One region of the Vreelandella sp. 162(4c) genome, then DNA from elsewhere that is predicted to be linked to it. Evidence: riboswitches for the same ligand, from Rfam matches in the RefSeq annotation. Region 1 holds a riboswitch; each other region holds the start of a gene.
The links. Region 1 has a riboswitch for thiamine pyrophosphate ahead of tenA (thiaminase II). Riboswitches for the same ligand answer to the same signal wherever they lie in the genome.
Positions count from the first base shown of each region.

Region 2: it holds a riboswitch for thiamine pyrophosphate, as region 1 does, so the genes downstream of both, AC4EYZ_RS19690 (sodium:solute symporter family transporter) here and tenA (thiaminase II) in region 1, are expected to answer to the same signal.
Region 3: it holds a riboswitch for thiamine pyrophosphate, as region 1 does, so the genes downstream of both, AC4EYZ_RS02620 (NUDIX hydrolase) here and tenA (thiaminase II) in region 1, are expected to answer to the same signal.
Region 4: it holds a riboswitch for thiamine pyrophosphate, as region 1 does, so the genes downstream of both, thiM (hydroxyethylthiazole kinase) here and tenA (thiaminase II) in region 1, are expected to answer to the same signal.

Region 1 covers NZ_CM176981.1:1,230,898-1,235,933, reverse strand. The annotation lists gene thiC (phosphomethylpyrimidine synthase ThiC) at 277-2,181, opposite strand; gene tenA (thiaminase II) at 2,213-2,896, opposite strand; TPP riboswitch at 2,985-3,147, opposite strand; gene AC4EYZ_RS05615 (NAD(P)-dependent oxidoreductase) at 3,361-4,317, shown strand; gene AC4EYZ_RS05610 (class II aldolase/adducin family protein) at 4,371-5,036, shown strand, end outside.
Region 2 covers NZ_CM176981.1:4,285,082-4,290,117, reverse strand. The annotation lists gene AC4EYZ_RS19700 (NnrU family protein) at 1-556, opposite strand, end outside; gene corA (magnesium/cobalt transporter CorA) at 721-1,689, opposite strand; gene AC4EYZ_RS19690 (sodium:solute symporter family transporter) at 1,661-3,073, opposite strand; TPP riboswitch at 3,063-3,168, opposite strand; gene AC4EYZ_RS19685 (peroxidase-related enzyme) at 3,293-3,874, opposite strand; gene AC4EYZ_RS19680 (hypothetical protein) at 4,053-4,745, shown strand; gene AC4EYZ_RS19675 (CoA-acylating methylmalonate-semialdehyde dehydrogenase) at 4,834-5,036, opposite strand, start outside.
Region 3 covers NZ_CM176981.1:570,828-575,863, reverse strand. The annotation lists gene AC4EYZ_RS02630 (class I SAM-dependent methyltransferase) at 1-562, opposite strand, end outside; gene AC4EYZ_RS02625 (thymidylate synthase) at 606-1,577, opposite strand; gene AC4EYZ_RS02620 (NUDIX hydrolase) at 1,641-2,204, opposite strand; TPP riboswitch at 2,262-2,365, opposite strand; gene cmoB (tRNA 5-methoxyuridine(34)/uridine 5-oxyacetic acid(34) synthase CmoB) at 2,552-3,574, opposite strand; gene cmoA (carboxy-S-adenosyl-L-methionine synthase CmoA) at 3,577-4,320, opposite strand; gene pgi (glucose-6-phosphate isomerase) at 4,480-5,036, shown strand, end outside.
Region 4 covers NZ_CM176981.1:2,306,840-2,311,875, forward strand. The annotation lists gene AC4EYZ_RS10525 (cupin domain-containing protein) at 82-747, shown strand; gene AC4EYZ_RS10530 (DUF6164 family protein) at 744-1,112, opposite strand; gene gloA (lactoylglutathione lyase) at 1,122-1,658, opposite strand; gene AC4EYZ_RS10540 (hypothetical protein) at 1,903-2,247, shown strand; TPP riboswitch at 2,302-2,400, shown strand; gene thiM (hydroxyethylthiazole kinase) at 2,424-3,233, shown strand; gene thiE (thiamine phosphate synthase) at 3,223-3,855, shown strand; gene AC4EYZ_RS10555 (LysR family transcriptional regulator) at 3,852-4,772, shown strand; gene AC4EYZ_RS10560 (DoxX family protein) at 4,836-5,036, shown strand, end outside.

The sequences.
Region 1 (5,036 bases):
GCGCTGCGCAAATGAGAATCATACACGAGCAATGTATAATTAATCTACTTGAGCGATAAATACTTTTAGAGAAAATTCAGTAAATGGTTATTTGTACTTAGAAGCCTGATCGCGGCAACAGTTGAGGTCGTTGAACGGGAACTCTATAAGGAATTGCAAAGCCAGAAAAACATGCAGTGTCTGACCCGTTGCAAGTAGATATGTAAAGTGGCCCTTGAGTTTTTCTAAGACTCAAGGGCCACATATAGTTGCGACGCTGTTCAGTAAGTCGCTATTTTAAACTTCCTGATACAGCTCACTGCCTTTGTTGCGGAACTTCTCTGCCTGCTCTTCCATGCCTTTCATCACCGCTTCCTGATCGCCGTTTAGGCCATGTTCGTTGGCGTAATCGCGCACCTCCTGGCTGATCTTCATGGAGCAGAACTTTGGTCCGCACATGGAGCAGAAGTGCGCCACCTTGGCGGAGTCTTTGGGCAGGGTTTCGTCGTGGTACTCCCGAGCAGTATCCGGGTCTAGCCCCAGGTTGAACTGGTCTTCCCAGCGGAACTCGAAGCGCGCCTTAGAGAGTGCATTATCCCGCCGCTGTGCTGCAGGGTGGCCCTTGGCGAGATCCGCCGCGTGGGCAGCAATCTTGTAGGTAATGATGCCGGTTTTGACGTCGTCTTTATTGGGCAGGCCCAGGTGCTCTTTGGGGGTGACGTAGCAGAGCATGGCGCAGCCAAACCAGCCGATCATCGCCGCCCCAATGCCCGAGGTAATGTGGTCGTAGCCGGGGGCTATATCGGTTACCAGCGGGCCTAAGGTATAGAAGGGCGCTTCGTCGCAGTATTCCAACTGCTTATCCATGTTCTCTTTCACCAGGTGCATGGGCACGTGGCCGGGGCCTTCGATCATCACCTGCACATCGTGCTTCCAGGCAATATGGGTCAGCTCGCCCAAGGTTTTTAGCTCCGCCATCTGTGCTTCGTCATTGGCATCGGCCACTGAGCCAGGACGCAGGCCATCACCGAGGGAGAACGCCACATCGTACTGCTTGCAGATCTCGCAGATCTCCTCGAAGTGGGTGTACAAGAAGCTCTCCTGGTGATGGTACAAACACCATTTGGCCATGATCGAGCCGCCGCGGCTGACAATGCCGGTGACCCGCTTGGCGGTGAGCGGTACATAGCGCAGCAGTACGCCCGCGTGAATGGTGAAGTAGTCCACGCCCTGTTCGGCCTGCTCGATCAGCGTATCGCGGAAGACTTCCCAGGTGAGGTCTTCGGCCACGCCTTTGACCTTTTCCAGCGCCTGATAGATAGGCACTGTGCCAATCGGCACCGGAGAGTTGCGCAAAATCCACTCGCGGGTTTCGTGGATGTTCTGCCCAGTGGAGAGATCCATAATGGTGTCCGCGCCCCAGCGGATGCCCCAGGTCATCTTATCCACCTCCTCTTCGATAGAAGAAGTCACCGCTGAGTTACCCAGATTACCGTTAATTTTGACCAGGAAATTACGGCCAATAATCATCGGCTCGCTTTCTGGGTGGTTGATGTTATTGGGAATAATCGCCCGCCCTCTGGCGACTTCATCACGCACAAACTCAGGGGTGATTTCTTCCGGCAGGCTGGCGCCAAAGCTCTGGCCTTTGTGCTGATGGCCCAGAATGCGCTCTACTTCAGCGGTACCTAGCGCTTGACGGCGCTGGTTTTCGCGCAAGGCGATAAACTCCATTTCCGGGGTGATAATGCCCTGGCGGGCGTAGTGCAGCTGGGTCACGTTCTTGCCCGGTTTTGCTCGGCGTGGTGTGCGGGTTAGATCAAAGCGCAGCTGGGCAAGCGTCGGGTCGTTGGCGCGGCGGTTGCCGTAATCAGACGTGGGGCCTGATAGAAATTCGGTATCGTCACGCTCTTCAATCCAGGCTCGGCGTAGTTCCGGCAGACCGCGGCGCAGGTCATTGTTAGCATCCGGATCGCTATAGGGGCCTGAAGTGTCGTACACCAGCAGTGGCGGGTTCTCTTCATCAATGCCGGTGGTTTTGGTCGGCGACAGTGAAATTTCCCGGAACGGCACACGGATATCCGGGCGCGAACCTTCGATATATACCTTACGTGAGCCGGGCAGCGGCGCAATGGCGGCGGCATCGACCTGGGCGGTTTCGGCTAAAAAGTGGCTGGTTTTGCTTGTTACGGTCTTAGTCATTACGGTTGTTTCCTTGTGTTGTTTTGCTGAATTAGTGGGTGAGGTCTTGGTCTATCAGCTCTAGGCCCATCTGCCAGAAGTCGATTTCCAGGCGGGTGGCGTCGCGGAAGATCTTGCTCAGTTCGGCAAAGCGGGCGGGGGTAATGTCGGCAAGGCGGATATTCAGCCATTCAAGCTCCGCCTGCATGGCGGCCTGAAACTCCTCGCCTTCGTACATGGCTATCCAGGCGTCGTAAGGGTTTTGCGCGCCGCGCAGGGTGGAAGGCTGGGCGTTTAGCCAGTTGGCGATTTCGCCGTAGCCCACCAGGCAGGGGGCCAACGCCACGTGCAAATCCAGCAGGTCGCCGCGGTTGCCGGTATCTAACACATAGCGGGTGTAGGCAAGCGTCGCTCTGGCTTCGGGAAGCTCCTCCAGTTCTTGCTCGGAAATCCCCCACTCCTGACAAAAGCCCACGTGCAGGCCCAGCTCCACATCCACAATGGCTTTCAAGCCTTCATGGGCTTGGCGAAGATCGGCGAGGGTGGGGCTTTTGTAGGCAGCCAGCGCATAGGCGCGGGCGAAGTGAATCAAAAACAGGTAGTCCTGCTTTAAATAGTGGCGAAACGACGCCCCGGGCAGCGTGGCGGTGCCTAGCTGGCGCACAAAATCGTGCTCAATATAGGCGCGCCAATCTTTCTGGCAAGCGGTAGTGAGATCAGTAAAGCGGTAGCCCATGACTCCTCCGGTGGTAATGATCCGGAGGGCGGGCGAAAAAGATCGAGGGAGTGGCGCAGAAGGGCGGCGTGCGATCGTGAGAGAGCAGCCGTGGCCATCGCTTGATCCCTACGCCGGTACCCTCGCTGCGAACTTGTGTAAGTAGCAGCGCATTAGCCGGATCAGGTTCTGCGGGATCAGCGCTCGGCAGCATTAATTGCTACGCCCTGCGCCATCTCAGCCGGATTTCACCGGCACCCCGTCAAGCTGTTCGTTGGTGGAGTGTAGGAGGCGGGTGAGGGAGATGCAAGGGTGTATGACATGGAAAGTTATCGGGAAACAATTTATTAGCATCATTACAGCGATGAGAGTTTAGGTGCTGTAATGGCGTTTCATGGCATCGGTACGTGAATTATTATACAGTTGAGTAACAAGTGGCTGTTTTACAGCCACTGCTATTTCGAATGTGAACCGTAGGAAGTTGCATGACCAACACGAACTCGATTTTAGGCGTCTATCTCAGTGATTCGCTCGACCTTGATGCCATTTATGGTAACGCCTTGCGCGATGAAGCGAGTGATGTCGTCCTGCGCCATCCCCATGAGATCGATAACCCCGAAGATGTGCGTTTTGCGATCTGCTGGTTGCCCAATGACAAGGCTTTCGAGAGCTATCCTAATCTTGAGCTGGCGATGTCTATCGGTGCCGGTGTTGATGCCCTGCTGGCGCATCCTGGCCTGAGCGATGAAGTACATATCGCCCGGGTGCGGGATCCACATCAGGCCGACTTGATGGCGGGTTTTGCCGCGCATGAGGTGCTCCATCGTGAGCGTGAGTTCACCACCCTGGAGCAAAATGCTGCCAAGGCGCATTGGGCGCCATTGACGATGCGCGCGCCAGCATCAAGAAAGGTGGCGGTGCTGGGACACGGCACCATGGGGCGCGCCGTGGTGAAAGCGGTGGCCGCGCTTGGCTTTTCTGTACACGTAGCCTGCCGCAGCGAGCCACAAGCGCCGGTTGAAGGCGTGACCTATCTGACAGGTGACGGGGCTGTCATGGCGGCAGCGGATGGCGCCGATTATCTGATCAATGTGCTGCCACTGACGGCTACCACTGAAAACGTGCTTAACAAGGCGCTGTTCGCGAAGCTCGCCAAAGACGCTTGGTTGGTGCAGATCGGTCGGGGTGAGCACTTGGTCGAGGACGATCTTCTCCTAGCGCTCGAACACGGCCATTTGGGTGGGGCGAGCCTGGATGTGTTCCGTGCAGAGCCGCTGCCTGCGGATCATCCCTTCTGGCAGCATGAGTGCCTGCGCATCACACCACACATTGCCAGTGATTCGTTGCCAGAGGTGGTCGCAGGGCAGGTTGTCGACACCGCCCGCGCCCTTCGCGATGGGCAGCCGCTTGCCATGGGCGTTGATCGGGCGCGCGGTTACTGACGTAAACGCTAACCACGTTGCATGACAATCACTTTGCTGCAAAGGAACACCTGATGAGTCTCGATAAGTCTCAACGCACCACGACGAGCAACGCCGAACAAGAAACCCGCATCGCGCTGGCAGCCTGCTATCGTCTGGCCGCCCACTATCGCATGACGGATCTGATCTACACTCATATTACCGCGCGGGTGCCTGGTGAGAAGGGACGTTTCCTGATCAACCCTTACGGTTGGCGTTGGGAGGAGATTACGGCTTCTTCGCTGGTGAAGATTGACGTTGATGGCCATAAGATTGATAACAGCCCAGAACAAGTGAATCCGGCTGGTTTCACCATCCATTCCGCGATTCATACTGCTAGCCACCATGCGGCCTGGGTGATGCATACCCACACGCGCGCTGGCGTGGCGGTGTCGTCGCTGGAGTCGGGCCTTGAAACACGGCTTAACCAGATTGCGCTGCAGTTTCACGAACGGGTGTCTTACCACGATTATGAAGGCATTGCCCTGGATCTGGCTGAGCGTGAGCGAATAGTGGCAAGCCTTGGCGACAACCCGGCGCTGGTGTTGCGTAACCATGGCCTGCTGACGACCGGTGCGTCGGCTGCAGAGATGTTCAACAATATGTTTTATCTTGAGCGTGCCTGTGAGCTACAGGTGGCGGCGCAGTCTACTGGCCAGCCCTTACGGCTGGTGCCAGAAGAGGTGGCGCGGCACGTGGCG
Region 2 (5,036 bases), 2.4 Mb from region 1:
TCAGCACTGTGTGCAAGTAAAAGGCAAACACCACATACGCTACCAAGCCGACGAGTATGGTAGCAATGGTGGCCATTTTATTAGTGCTAACGGGCGCTGGTGGCGTAAGACGACCACGCTTTTTGGCGGTTTTGAACGCCAGGATAGCCCAGATAAGAAAGGCAGCAAAAAAGATAATATCACCCAAGCGACCGTTGGCCAGCAGGTGAGCAAAAGCCCAGACTTTCACCGCCAGCATCATCGGATGGCCAAGTTTGGCCTTAATCGCGTTATGCGGAATGTATGCCGCCACCAGCATAATAAAGGCCGGCACCATCAGCAGCGCCACCGCATGGCGCATTCCCATTGGCGGGTACCAGATATAGATGGGATCAAGGCGCATCTGGCCAAAACCGTATATAGCAATGGCCAAGCCAACGATGGATACCGCCGAATAGGCGACTTTCCAAGTGGTTTCGCCATGTTTCGCAATCTGCTGCTGACGCCAGTTTTCAGCAAAGATACGTACAGAGTGGCTGCCTAAAAAAATCAGCAGCCCGATAATCATAATCGTCATGGAACAACTCCCAGTGAAAACGCTAGTCGACGGCTTTATGCCTTATAGTCTTGGTCGCTGGAGAGGATGCCACACTCAGCCACCGACCACCTATGCATGGGTCAACTTTTTGTTTCCTGGAGTCGTTCTATGGGGAGACTAAACCCCGTCCTTAAAACCTGTCCTTAAAACCAATGCTTGCGCTTAAATAGCCAAATCATGACACCCGCAATACCCAACATGGCTCCCCAGACAAAAAAGTAGCCATACTGATAACGCAGCTCGGGCATATTTTCGAAGTTCATACCGTAAATCCCGGCAATAAACGTGAGCGGCACAAAAATCGCGGTAATCACCGTGAGCACCCGCATGGTGATATTTAGCTGGTGGGAGGAAATAGAGATATAGCCATCGATTAGGTCACCGCAAATGTCGTAGTACATTTGGGTCAATGTGTAGAGGCGTTCGAAGCGATCCGCTACATCGTTGATGGCGTGCAGGGTTTCGCTCTCTTCCCGCGGTAAATGCTCATAGTCATAAGCGGTGAGTTCTTGGGTAATCCCCTGGTGGTAGCTAAAGATGCGGCGCATTTTAACCAGCCGGGAACGGTAAGTGATGATCTTGCGCATTAGCACATCATTACCATTTTCCAGCAGTTCGTCTTCCAGATCGCTTAACGCCGTTTCGAACTCAAGCAGGCTATCGATATAAAAGCCCGCAGAAATATACATCACCCGCAGCGCGACATGTTCCGGCGAATGGGCCAGCAGGGCTTTACCGTGCTCGTTGAATAGCCGTTCTATGGAGAGCGCTTGGCCGGGATGGAGGGTGACCAGAAATCGCTCCCCCACAAAGAAACAGACCTGTTGAGGCAGATAGTTTAGTTCGGCATCAAAGGAGGAGATGCCACGATAAATAATCAAGGTGTGATTATCAAACTCTTCAATTTTTGGCGGATGGCGCTCTTTGTGGGCATCTTGAATCGCCATGGGGTGAAACTCAAACGCCTCTAAAATCGCCCGCTCGCTTTGTTGGGACTCGCCCTGCATATCGATCCAGATATGGCTGCCAGGCGTCGTCTGCCAGACAGCCAACAGGCTTTCATCCCCCTCGTGGGTCTCACCTTCAGGGGTAGTCAGAAGAGTTCGAATCATGGATGTCCTTGCGAATAGCTAGCGTTAAGTAGGCTAACAACACACTCACCAGCGTTGAGGCGATTAACGCCCCGACGAATGGCCCCAAGGTAGGGACACTGCCCGGAAAACTGGCGGCCACCATCCCGGCGACCAAGCTTCCTTGGCTTAACCACCCTGGGAGAATGGCACCCAGCAGCCCCGCGATGCCACCTACAATGGCGGCCAGTGGCGTCATTCGTTGCCACAGGCCCAACAGCACAGGTACCACAATGGCAGCACACAGCAGGTCGGCAATCAAAAACAGACGCAGTACTGACAACCCCTGCAAGGCAATTAATACCACCGGTACCATTACTACCACTGTCACCCAGCGGGCAGCCACCAGTGATACGCCCTGCTGCTCGCTGCGCGCGACCACCAACGAGGCAATACCATTTTGCAGCGTATCAACGCTGGAGGCCACCAAGGTCACCGCTAATACCAAGGCGGGTAGCGTCAGCCAAACAGGAGCATCACTTAACAGGGCAAAAAATGGCATCGGCGGCTCGCCTAATGGCACACCACTCATCGCGGCCAATACACCTAGACCACCAATCACCATGATGACGACTACCGTCATTGCGCCACCTAACCATGCCCCGCGCCCCAGGCTTTGATCGTCTTGAGCGGCCCACACGCGCTGCCAATAGCCTTGATGGAAGAGATTGGCCGCGGTAACCGCGATCACTAGCGTTAACGCTACGCTGAGCGCACTGGTGATGGGAATGGCAGGAAGCGCAGCCTCGTTGGGAATAGTGGGAAGCCGCCATAGGGCCATGCCACCGACCACACACAGCAGTACCAGTAACAACCACGCCTGCCAACGGTCAGTGGCAAGGCTGGCCCGTAGACCACCTGCCGCAGTATAGATGAGCGTGGTAAGCGCCACGCCAATAATCACCAGTGCGGGGGGCACATCGGAAAGCAGCGCGGTAATGGCGCCAATAGCGGTTAGCTCGGCAGCTAAAAAGCACGCCATATAGGCGATTGATACCAGCGTTACCCAGCGCCTTACACCAGGGCCATAGCACGCTTCGGCAAACTCGGCGATGCTGCGCCCCTCGGGCAGCGCCCGGCGAATCTTCGGCCCATACAGCCCCAAGACGATAAACGGCAGCGCAGAGCCTAATGCATAGCCTGCCAGGGCCAGCGGGCCAACAAAGGCGCCGATTTCAGGAGGAGCAAAGAGAATCCATGCGCCCATGCCGGAGGCAAGGAAGGAGAGCCCCAGGGTAGATGCCGTTTGCGAGTTACGGGCGGTGACATAGTCATCAAGTGGGCCATTCACCCAGCGAGCCCGGAGGCCTAAGTAAGCAAAGCAGCACAGCGCCGCACCAAGCACGGCTAACGTTAGGTAAAGCATGTCGCACTTCCTCCGCCGGTACGAACCGGATCAGGTTCCAGGGTCTGCGTAGCCGCATCTCAGCCCTTTTATGCAGGGCTCCCCTGGCGACAGTGAATGTAGGTGTTTTGCTAAGCGCTTTTTCTAAGTACGTTTTTGGGTACTTTTCGAAGCGCTGTCTCAAGAACTATTCTCAATCAAAATCATAGCTTAGTAAAGTTAAGGTGCGCTGGTCGCCTCTTAGCGAGGCACTCGCCCCATCAGGTAGAACTCCTCATTGGGTGGCGTACCTGCCAGGGTAACCAACCGATTCGACAAGCCAAAAAACGCCGCGATCGCGCCTATATCCCAGCAATCCTCTTGGCTAAAGCCTACTTCCAGCAGGCGGGCAAGCCATTCATCAGTCATTTCACCCACATCGATGGCACAGTGCATGGCGAAATCGAGCATCACCCGGTGGCGCTCGCTAATCGGCGCCACCCGATGGTTGATCGCCACTTGGTCAGCGAGTAGCGGGTCTTTACTGTAAATGCGCACCAGTGCCCCGTGAGCAACCACACAATATAGGCAGCGATTACGTGCGCTGGTAGCCACTACAATCATCTCTTTTTCGGCTTTGGTGAGGGTATCTGATTCGCGCTCCATCAACGCATCGTGATAGGCAAAAAAAGCACGAAATTCAGCAGGGCGATGGGCCAACATCAGAAAGACATTGGGCACAAAACCCGCTTTACCCTGAACGGTCAAAATGGTATTGCGAATATCGTCAGGCAGGTCATCCAATGTTTCAGGCACGTTAAAACGACTTAATGATGAAGACATGCTCACCTCTTTCTTGTTAAGTTTAGCCATCTCATAAAAACGGCTTAGCGGTTGTGTAACAAAAAGCTGAATTAAGAGGCTTTTATTCAGCCGCCCTACTCGCCATACTGAAGATTCGTTCTGTGACAAAAAAACATGCGCTACTCTTAATAAACAGTTCGTTCAAAGGGACACTGTCATGAGCCATAACGAAGCCAAGGAACATACCCCCGGTCGTCTAAACGAGCTGTTTACTGACCCTTACCGAGCATTTGAAAATGATACCGATGAGCGTCAGCTGCACATTCGTATAATGCTGCATATGCTGCTTGCCCGCCCAATGACACGGGGTCAAATGACACTTCGCGTCATTCATGGCTGGGAAAATGGCGGCTGTGAGCCCGAAGACCTCCAGCATGTCGACTATACTCTTGATGGCGTTCCTGACTTTAAGCGCGCTGTACAAGATTTTGAACACGCTTCTAAGCACAACACGCCGTTACCTGCCGACAACAGCGCCATTCTTGCCGCCCCGCTTGCCAATGCAATTGCAGACGCCGAAGCCGAAGGGCAAGACCTTACCAACGATATTCGCGAGACCCCTGCGCGCTGGCCAGCCTTTGAGGGTGGTTTGGCACTATATACGCTGTTTAAAATGTACCATCGGCTGATTTATGGCGAAGATGACACCTACCGCTGCACGCAGTGTGTAACTCCGCTGGGAATGCGCGAAATACATGAGTTTCACCTTGAAGAGGGTGAGTTTGCTCTGCTCGTCCCCCCCGCTGAACACTTTATGGGTAAGGAGTCGCTGTTAGTATTGCATGAAAGCCAGCTCGGCCCCATTGAACAGCTGCTTGAAGAGAGCCTTCCGCTGTTTGACAACTTTTAAGCCAGCCACCTGGCTTGATCTGCCAAGCGGTTAACCGACCTCGTTAGCAACTGGCCCCGCTTAAGCGGAGCCAGTTAGCGCCACTTTTTTAACCCAGCGAAATCGTGCTATTAATACCGCTGGAAACATTCTCGGGTTCAAACCAACGTGCCGTTACGGTTTTTGTTTGTGTCCAGAATGCAATCGCCTGCTTACCATTGGGCCCTAAATCGCCCAGCTTTGAAGCCCTTGACCCGGTGAAACTAAAGTAAGCGACCGGTACGGGGATTGGCACGTTAATACCAATTTGTC
Region 3 (5,036 bases), 660 kb from region 1:
CGACAATCTCTAATGGTTGCTGCCTTCCCGGTATCGTGAGGTAGACTGGGCGATTATCTCCGTCTTGATAGGAAATACCATGCTCTCCATTGCGGTAGGTCGGATAATCGACTCCGGTGGTTTGAGGATGAGTGTCGAGGATGTAATAGGAGCCGCCAGGTTTAAGTACGCGCATTACTTCCGTAGTGATGCGTACTAGTTCACGTCTTTCGGGAATGTTAATAAACAGAAAACAACTAATGACAGCTTCAAAACTGTTATCAGGAAATGGCAAATTTGGACCATGGATTTGCTCAAAGCGAAGACGGTTAGTGCCTGCGGATATTGCTTTTTCAATCATTGTTGGAGAGATGTCAACACCGGTGACATAGTCGAATCCGTCGTCTCTTAATCTTCTGGACACTTTGCCGCTGCCACAGCCGTAGTCCAATACACTAATTCCCTTGCCATAAGAGCAGGTTAACTCCGCGATGAGTGGTTGATAGCCAAAAGCATTCTCCACCCAATCATCATAAGCGTCAAAAAGCTCGGCGATATTTTGTTCAGTCCAATTAGTATTCATAAAAATAAATCCCCTAATATTTGCTCATGTATGAATGCTTGTACTATCCCCAGCGATTAATAAGAAACGGTTGATAGTAGGGGTTAATTATCTCTAACGCCTTTTGAGGCAGCGCATTCCCTATCTTTATTTGGCGATAGATCCAGAACAACATCAGCACATCTCGCCAATACGTCGTTAGGTTAAGATTAGCCATATCATTAAACGTCAACAAGCCGCTACGGATCTCTGACTCATATTCCAATAGTTTGCGTATGGTAGTCGGGGAGGTGCCAATTGGCATTAAAGGTACTGTGCCTGGCTGGGGTATAGTTTCATTACTATTCAAAAGTTCAAGCGCACGCTCATGTGTGCTTTCATAGACGTGAATAGAACCAACTTGATGTGTGTAGTGACCGATTTTGCAGCCTATGCGGGCAGCAATATACTCTTGCAAGAAAGTAAAAGAGAAAATATCGTTCAGCATGCCAACGTAGGCATCATTTGCACGCATATAGCTGACCATGTTCAACTTTTCTTCGCGGAGTAGCAACTGAAGACCCAAGGTACATGAAACGTCGATATTGCGTCGATAAAGATCTTCTTCCGCACTAAATATTTGAAGGACAGCGCGCTTACTGTCGGGATCGTCATTTTTAAGGATATCAATCACTCGTTCGATTTGATCGAGCGTGTCTGCACCAAAGTTTTTAAGACGAGCTCCGTAACCAGTACCAGGTAAGCTTATACCATCTGGGCTGTAGCGTTGCATTGAAGGGGCGTACCAGGAAATAAATGCTAAGTCGTTTTTACCTGATAAATACCATAACGCTTCTGCATAATTAAAAACAATATTTTGTTTGCGTATTTTGCTTAGACAAAAACGATCAGGAGGATTGTCGAGTCGGATATTGAAGCCAATGAGTTCTCGCTCTTTATTTCCTCTAGGTGAGTTAACATATTCATATTCAAAGCAAATTTTATGCAGTGTATCTCTGTAGAGGCTGGTGAAATTCGTATAATGTTTGTGCATCATTATATTCATCTCTTTCGGTGGGCAAAGAGGCGTATTTTGCTGATACGAATGATGGCGAGTAGTTTAAAAAGCTGAATTGGAGCCGTGAATCGCGTTTGATTTTTCTTTGATGGCCAAACTGTGCAAATTAAAGGCTTTCACGACAGTATCTGCGACGTGATCAGCTAAGGCTTCATTGAAGTTGAGTTCTCCGTTTATAACTTTCGCCCAGCGGCAGTCCGCAGCATCATCACCAGGCCGTAGCTCGCCATCAACGTAGTGACATAAAAGGGCAACCAAGGCGAAGTGGTGGTGACTTCCCTCTGGGTCATATCCGATTACTTCTACTACATCAATTAACGGTCCTACCAATGCTGTGATACCGGTTTCCTCCATTAATTCGCGCTTTGCTGCACAATGTAGGCTTTCTCCCGGTTCCACTGATCCTCCGGGGAAGCCCCAAGTGCCCCGTTGAGGTTCTTTACTGCGTTGGACGAGGAGAACTTCATTATTACGCAGAGTTACGGCGATTGCTGCCAAGCGTGGCTTGGCAAGTACGGAGTTCAGGCGGTTTTTATCAGACGTGTTAAAAGGGGAGGTACTACTGAGCGTAGATGCGTTAGCGGGCGTTGAGTTACCTTGCGACACGATACACTCCTGCATTGAGATTCGGATAATACAGGCGTAGGTGTCAAAACAGATTCATATATGGTTTATGTCCGTTCCTACGCCGGTATCAGCCGGATCAGGTTCAAAGGGTTTGGATAACTCCATCTCAGCCTGAATAACAGGCACCCCTCGGAAAAGTTACTGTTACTATGAGTTTTAGTATAAGTCAATATTTGGGGGGGGCAATTCAATGCGGCTTGGCGGACGCCGGGGCGGTTTTGACACCTTCTTCGCACACTTGGCTAACGGCTAACGGCTAACGGCTAACGGCTAACGGCTAACGGCTAACGGCTAACGGCTAACGGCTAACGGCTAACGGCTAACGGCTAACGGCTAACTTGGCCCGGCTTATTCGCCAAAATCACCGCCCGCCGCGGTGCAGGGTAGCCTTCAATGGTGCGGGTGCGGTCGTTGGGGTCGAGAAAATCAGCCAACGATTGGTAGGTCATCCACTCCGTCGAGCGCTGCTCGTCTAACGTGGTAACGGCTTCATCGACCACGCGCACGTTGGTAAAGCCGCAGCGCTCCAGCCAGTGGCAGAGTGCTTGAGAAGAGGGCAGGAAGTAGACGTTGGGCATGGCGGCGTAACGTTCGCCGGGCACAAATACGGTCTGCTCGTCGCCTTCGACTACCAGGGTTTCTAGCACCAGCTCGCCGCCCGGAACTAACGTGGCTTTTAGCTGCTGAAGATGTTCCAACGGGGCAGGGCGATGGTAGAGCACGCCCATGGAAAATACCGTATCGAAAAAGCCCAGGTTCTCCGGCACATCTTCTATACCCACTGGTAAAAACTGAGTTCTGCCGTCATCGGTATCGCCGACGAAGTGGCGTACCGCCTGAAATTGCCAGTAGAAGCGCGGCGAAGGGTCAATTACTAATACGAAAGCAGCCCCTGCCCCAGCCATCCGCCAGGCGTGGTAACCGCTGCCACCCCCCACGTCGAGTACCTTACGGTATTTTAGCGGCGCCAAGTGGGGAGCCACTCTTTGCCACTTCCAGTCAGAGCGCCACTCGGTGTCGATATAAATGCCGCCTAGCTGAAAAGGGCCTTTACGCCATGGGGCAAGCTTTCTAAGCAGGTTAAAGCATTGGCGCTGCTGGCTATCGCTAAGATCGAGATCAACGCTGACGGTGTCGCTGTTTAAATCCACGCGCCGCTCGGCGGGCAGCACCGGAAGCTTGGCCACGGCTTTTTCCCAGGCGGATAAATCGCCGTGGCGGCTACGGTCAAGCCCGTGAGCTAACTGCTCGGGAAGCTTCGCTAACCAGGGCGTTAGTGAGGCATCAAGCGTAGCTTGATCTAAAAACGCCTGATAAATTGCGCGATGATCGTCGGGTAGTGGCGCCACCTTTAACCCTCCTTAAACGCAATCAGCGAGGCAAAGTTAAGGTACTGGAACCAGGTCATCGAACGTGGAAAACCTGCTTGTTTCAAACGACCATGAAGTGCATCGAGGGTATCCGGCACCAGTACGTTCTCAAGAGCGGTGCGCTTCTGGCTGATTTCCAGATCACTGTAGCCATTGGCGCGCTTGAAATCGTGGTAGCGTTCTACCCGCCAGGCGTTGTCGCGCTCGTCGGCGTCGACGGTTTTCTCCGAGAGAATCAGCACGCCGCCGGGTTCCAGCGCTGCATAAAGCCGCGCCAGTAGTGCATCGCGGTCGGCGGCGGGTAGAAACTGTAGGGTAAAATTGAGAATGATCATGCCCGAAGATGCATACTCGAGGGTACGAATGTCGGCTTCTTCGACCTGCATAGCGTACGCTGGGCACTCGTCAGCAAAGGTTTGCCGAGCCTGGGCGACCATGGCGGGCGATAGGTCAACGCCCGTATAGCGAAAGGCGTCAGGCGCCAGCGCCCCTGCCAGCGCAAGGCCGGAAGCGCCCAGCGAACAGCCTAGATCATAGACATGGGCGCCATGGCGCAGGTGGCGCTGGGCAATTAAGCTCAACATGCCAAGAATTTGCCCGTAGCCGGGTACCGATCGGCGGATCATGTCAGGAAAGCAGGCGACCACCTTTTCGTCGAAAGAGAACCGCGCGACTCGGTCAAGGGGTGTCGAAAAGATAGCGTCACGGTAAGATGCATCACTCATGGGCAAGCCGGGATCATGGAAAAGGCGTGCTAGTTTACGCGCCCTTAATTGACTAGAACAGGCCTGTCTAGCACAGACTCACATAGAACAGCCCTGTTTAAGGTTATTAACCTGTTTAATGAACCCCGCTGCAAGGATCGACGCCACTGGAGAAGCTAAATGGCCTCAGCATCAAGCGCTACACCCGATACGTTACCGGCATGGCAGACGTTAAAGCATCACGCTGAAACGCTGCAGCATGTCCACTTGAAAACGCTGTTTGGCACCGAGCCTTCCCGCTGGGAAAGCTTTACTCGCCAGGTGGCGGGCTTGACGCTAGATCTTTCCAAGCAGCGCTGGGATGATGATACCCTCGAACATCTGTTTACGCTGGCTAGTGAAGCGGGCGTACCCTCTGCTATTGAAGCGCTGTTGAGCGGTAAGCGAGTGAACGTCAGCGAAAACCGCCCGGCGTTACATACGGCTCTGCGTTTACCCGCTGATGCGACGCTGGAGGTTGAGGGTGAGGATATTGTCGCTGCCGTACACGAAAGCCTTGCTCAAATGGAGCGCTTGGTCAGTCGGCTGCACGCAGGGCAGTGGCGTGGTGCCACCGGCAAGCCGATTCGGCATGTGGTTAACCTGGGCGTAGGCGGTTCAGATCTGGGCCCGTTAATGGTTACCCATGCGTTGGCAGATTTTCGGCCCAAAGATATTCATCCGGTTGAGGTGCATTT
Region 4 (5,036 bases), 1.1 Mb from region 1:
CGAAAGTTGCATTTTTTGCTGTCGATAAGGAGACTAGCACCCTCCCCCGTCACTTACCTTCACTGCGAAGAGCCCTTTCCCATGCGTCTAAACGCCGATTTTAGCCACTTTGCCTGTGTTACCCCGGAAGAGTATCAGTGGGTCGATTCCCCCAGCGCGGGGGTAGAGCGCATGATGTTTGACCGGATTGGTGATGAAGTTGCTCGCGCTACCAGCCTTGTGCGCTACGCCCCCAATACAAAGTTTGAGCGGCATACCCACGGCGGCGGCGAAGAGATTCTGGTATTGGAAGGCGTGTTCGCCGATGAGCATGGGCGCTACGCGGCGGGCAGCTACTTAAGAAACCCCATTGGCACCGGCCATACCCCGCAAATTGGCGAGGAAGGCGCGCTGATATTTGTCAAACTGCACCAGTTTGACCCCAACGACACGCTACAGTTGGCAGTGCCAGCGCATCGGCTGCCCTGGCAGCCTGATCGACGCCCGCGCATTGCCTATAAAATGCTGCACACCTACAAGCAGGAGCGCACCAGCCTGGAGCGCTGGTCGGCGGGCACCTCCATTACCTACCCCACGCTGCTGGGCGGGCTGGAGTTTTTGATTCTGGAAGGCACACTGAGCGATAGCGAACAGAGTTACACGGCAGGCACCTGGTGCCGCTACCCCAGCGGTTCTGCTCCGGCACTTACCGCCGGTGATGATGGCGTCATGATGTACCTCAAACGCGGCCATCTGCCAGCCGCTTAGCTTCGCGACATACCCAGGAACGGCAGCAGCGTAAGGGCGGCAATAAGCCCCACTGCTAGCAGTACTAACACGACCTGCACCGGGTGAGCGGCCAAACGACGCCACAGCGTCTCCGCGTCACCCCGCTCAACCGCCGCCTGATGCTCGCGTTGGGCGCGCTCAAGGCGCTCCGCCTGGTAGGCCTCTAACGCCGCGATGGCAGCGTCGTGCTGATGTGGATTGCGCAGCCAAATCGCGTCAACGCCCAGGCGGAAAAAGCCCGCCTGGGTTTCATAGGTATCAAAGCCATGGGCAGCGAGCAGGTCACGCACCTCCATGGCCTCTTCGTCGGTCACATGGCGCAGCCGGAACAGTAGTTCAGCCATTGGCGTGCCTCAAGAGTCGCTCTTCCCCACCATCAGGTCTGCCTGAATCACTTCGATCCAGTAGCCATCCGGGTCTTTAACGAAGATAACATCTTTCATCTTACCCTGATCGGAGCGTTTGACGAAGGTGACGTCATGCTCGTCGAACCACGCCTGGGCCGCTGCCAAATCCGGTACGTTGAAGCAGATATGCCCAAAGCCCTGGGGTTCGGCATTGCCATCGTGATAGGCGAAATCTTCCTGGTCTTCAGTCCCCCAGTTGTGGGTCAGCTCCAGCAGCCCTTTCTGGCTAAACGTCCAGGCGGTACGCGCTTGTGCATCGTCCGGAACGCTGTCGCTGGGTTCCAGGTTGGCCAGGAAGTAGAGCGAGAACTGCATCTCTTCGAAATCCAGCCGCCGCATCACCTGCATACCAAACACTTTTGAGTAGAACGCCAATGCCTGCTCAGGGTCTTTCACCCGCAGCATGGTGTGGTTTAAACGAAACCCTTGAGTTTGGGGCGGCGTAGCCACGACGCCGGGATGCTGCTCGCCTTGAAAACTCATTTTGCTCTCCTATCGCTGATGTTGATCATTGAATCCATTGAGCTTCACGTACCGCTTACCATGGGGGCTTTATGACCATAATAACAGCCCTTACAAGCACGTAGGCAGTGTCGTATCGAGGTGCCGATAAGCGCACTGGCAATACTAAACAAAAACCCTACACTTATTCTTCATAAGCTTTACAAAAAGCAGTTCCCGCAACATGAGTGATGCCCCACCTTTGAGGCGTCCACAGGAGTTTTCCATGAGTGCGATCGATATGACGCTGGGTGACCACCTGACGCTAAAACAGCTTTCCAATGCGCTTCACAACGGTTTTTCGCCGATTGTTGAAGTCGAGTCGATGGATGGAATCTACAAAGTGCGTTTTCACCATGCTAACGGCGTGTCTGAGCTGAGCGATAACAAGGGCCACGTCAGTACTTTTCTGGGCACGGGCGAAATCCGCGATACCCTGGGCCAACTGGGCTTGACCCACGGCGTGCTAACCTTCGCCGACCAGTGTGGTGACGAGATGATTGGGGTCGAGGGTAAAGCGATGACACCTGATGAAATGCTTACCTACGGTACGCGTATTTCGTTTCGTTAGATTGCTATCGTCCGCATCCGGGGCTTTACAGGGCTACTTCAGGCAAGGATAGTAATCCCTCGACAGGGGCGCCCTCCGTTACGGTTGGGCTGAGAAGCACCCTTTGAACCTGAACCGGATAACACCGGCGTAGGGAGTCGTGGTAACGCTTACCACCTCCCTGCCGGGAGGATGCTATGACCCTACGCCCGCTTGGCGATTACCTTGAGACGCTGCGCTCATTGACACCGCTGGTTCACTGCATGACCAACTATGTGGCCATGAACAGCACTGCCAACCTGCTGTTAGCCACCGGCGCGTCGCTCGCCATGCTGCATGCGCCTGAAGAAGTGGCTGAATTCACGGCTATCTCCGCGGGGCTTTCGATTAATATCGGCACGATCTCTGCCCACTGGGCTGACGCTATGCTCACCGCCACAGCGACTGCCGATCAGCATGCCATTCCCTGGGTATTAGATCCCGTGGCCGTTGGCGCCACGCGCTATCGCCAAACGTTGTGCGCAAAGCTGCTAGCCGCTAAACCCAGCGTAATTCGTGGCAATGCGTCTGAAATTCTTGCCCTTAACGGTTTAGCCAGCCAAGGCCGCGGCGTGGACGCCACAGCCGCCACCGACCAAGCCGTGGACGCCGCGATAGCATTAGCGCAGCAGCACAGCTGTATTGTCGCGATGACCGGTGAAAGCGACTGGGTGACGGACGGCACACAGCACTACCGCATTAACGGTGGCCACTCTTTGATGCCCCGCGTAACAACGCTTGGCTGTGGGCTGAGCGCGCTAGTGGCAGGCTTTGTGGCTGCCAACCGCGATGCCCCACTGGGTGCAACGGTAGCCACACTGGCCTGCTTTGCGGTCACAGGGGAGCGTGCGGGAAGCCACGCCAACGGGCCTGGTAGTTTTCAAGTGGCGCTACTGGATGCGCTGTATCAACTCACCCCTGACGACCTCACTACTTATGCCCAACTGGAGGCAATCCATGCCGCTTGATCTATCGCTCTACTTGGTCACCGATGCCACGCTCTGCCGAGAGCATGGTTTGGAACAAACGGTTGAGGCAGCGGTAAAAGGCGGAGTCACCACCGTGCAGTTGCGTGACAAGCATGCCAGCGATGAACAGATGATTGCCCAAGCCAAACGGTTAAAAGCGCTTCTGGCAGGCACCGGAGTCCCGCTGATCATTAACGATCGTTTGCAGGTGGCACTAGAAAGCCAGGCAGATGGCCTGCATGTCGGTCAGAGCGACGCTGCCGTTCAGCAAGCGCGTCGGGTACTAGGTGAGCAAGCGATTATCGGCCTGTCGATCAATACTATCGCCCAGCTGCAAGTCTCTCCGTTTGAGCTACTCGATTATGTCGGGATTGGCCCCGTGTTTGCCACCGAGAGCAAACAGGATCACGCCCAGCCCATCGGCTTTGGTGGTTTAGCGGCGCTGGTCAAGGCGTGCCCACTGCCCAGCGTGGCCATTGGTGGGCTGAAAGCGGATCATGCGATTAGCGTACAGCGCGCGGGAGCGAACGGTTTAGCGGTGATATCGGCCATTTGTGGCCAACCCGACCCCTACCAGGCAGCACGGACATTTCAGGTTTTCCAAGCTGTTTCGGCGTCATGAACCAGTTAGAGCACATCGTCGCTTTTGTGCGGGTAGCCGAGCTGGGTAGCTATACCCGGGCTGCCGAAGCGCTGGATATTTCGCGCACCCGCGTATCCCGCCAGGTCATGGCGCTGGAAGAGACACTGGGTGCGCGACTGATACAACGCACTACGCGACGGCTGCATCTCACGGAAGCCGGGGAGCGCTATTTAGCCCGCGCCCAAGGGGTGCTGCAAGCGCTCGATGAAGCCGCCGCCGAAGTAGGCCAAGGCACCAGCGACGTGCGTGGACGGCTACGCGTGAATGGGCCAATGAGTTTTGGCACCCGCTACCTGGCGCCTCTCGTTGCCCAATTTATGCAGGCCCATCCAGCGCTTGAAGTGCGATTGGACCTGAACGACCGCCGCGTTGATCTGTTGGAAGAGGGGTATGATGTCGCCATTCGTATCGGCAGCTTGCCTGATTCAAGTTTAGTGGCACGCCGCCTAACCCGTTGCCGCCTGCTGTTTTGCGCATCACCTGAATACCTTGCCATCCACGGTGAACCCCGCAGCGTTAAGGCCCTTGCCGACCACCACTGCCTACGCTATCGCAGCGGCCAGCACAGCGCTGACTGGCAGATTGCCACACAGTCATTGACGGTCAGTGGCCCGCTGGAAAGCAATAACGGCGATGTACTCACCCACGCCGCAGAAGCAGGCTTAGGCATCGCTCAGCAGCCCAGCTTTCTGGTCACGGAGAGTATCGCCAGCGGGCGTTTAGTGCCCATTTTGACCCATGAGCCAACGGTGCGGCTCGATGTTCACGCGCTCTACCCCGCCCGGCGCTACCTGCCTGCCAAGGTGGAGCGCTTTATTGACCTGCTCACCGAGGCGTGGGGCGATCCACCGGTTTGGGAGCACAACATCGGATTGTCGCCAATTACGCAACAGTGATGTGCATAACACGCTGATTATCTCACCTTAGCCCGGCTGTAAAGTAGCGTCATCAATCACCCGATGGAAGCTACTCTTATGACAACCCTTACTCACTCCACTCCTTCTCTACAGCCCCATGCCATCTCGCTACTGCGTATTGCACTAGGAGTAATGGCCCTCGCTCACGGTTTGCTCAAGGTATTTGTGTTTACCCTGCCGGGCACCGTCGGCTATTTTGAATCACTGGGTTTACCTGGATTTCTGGCCTACTTGACCATTGCT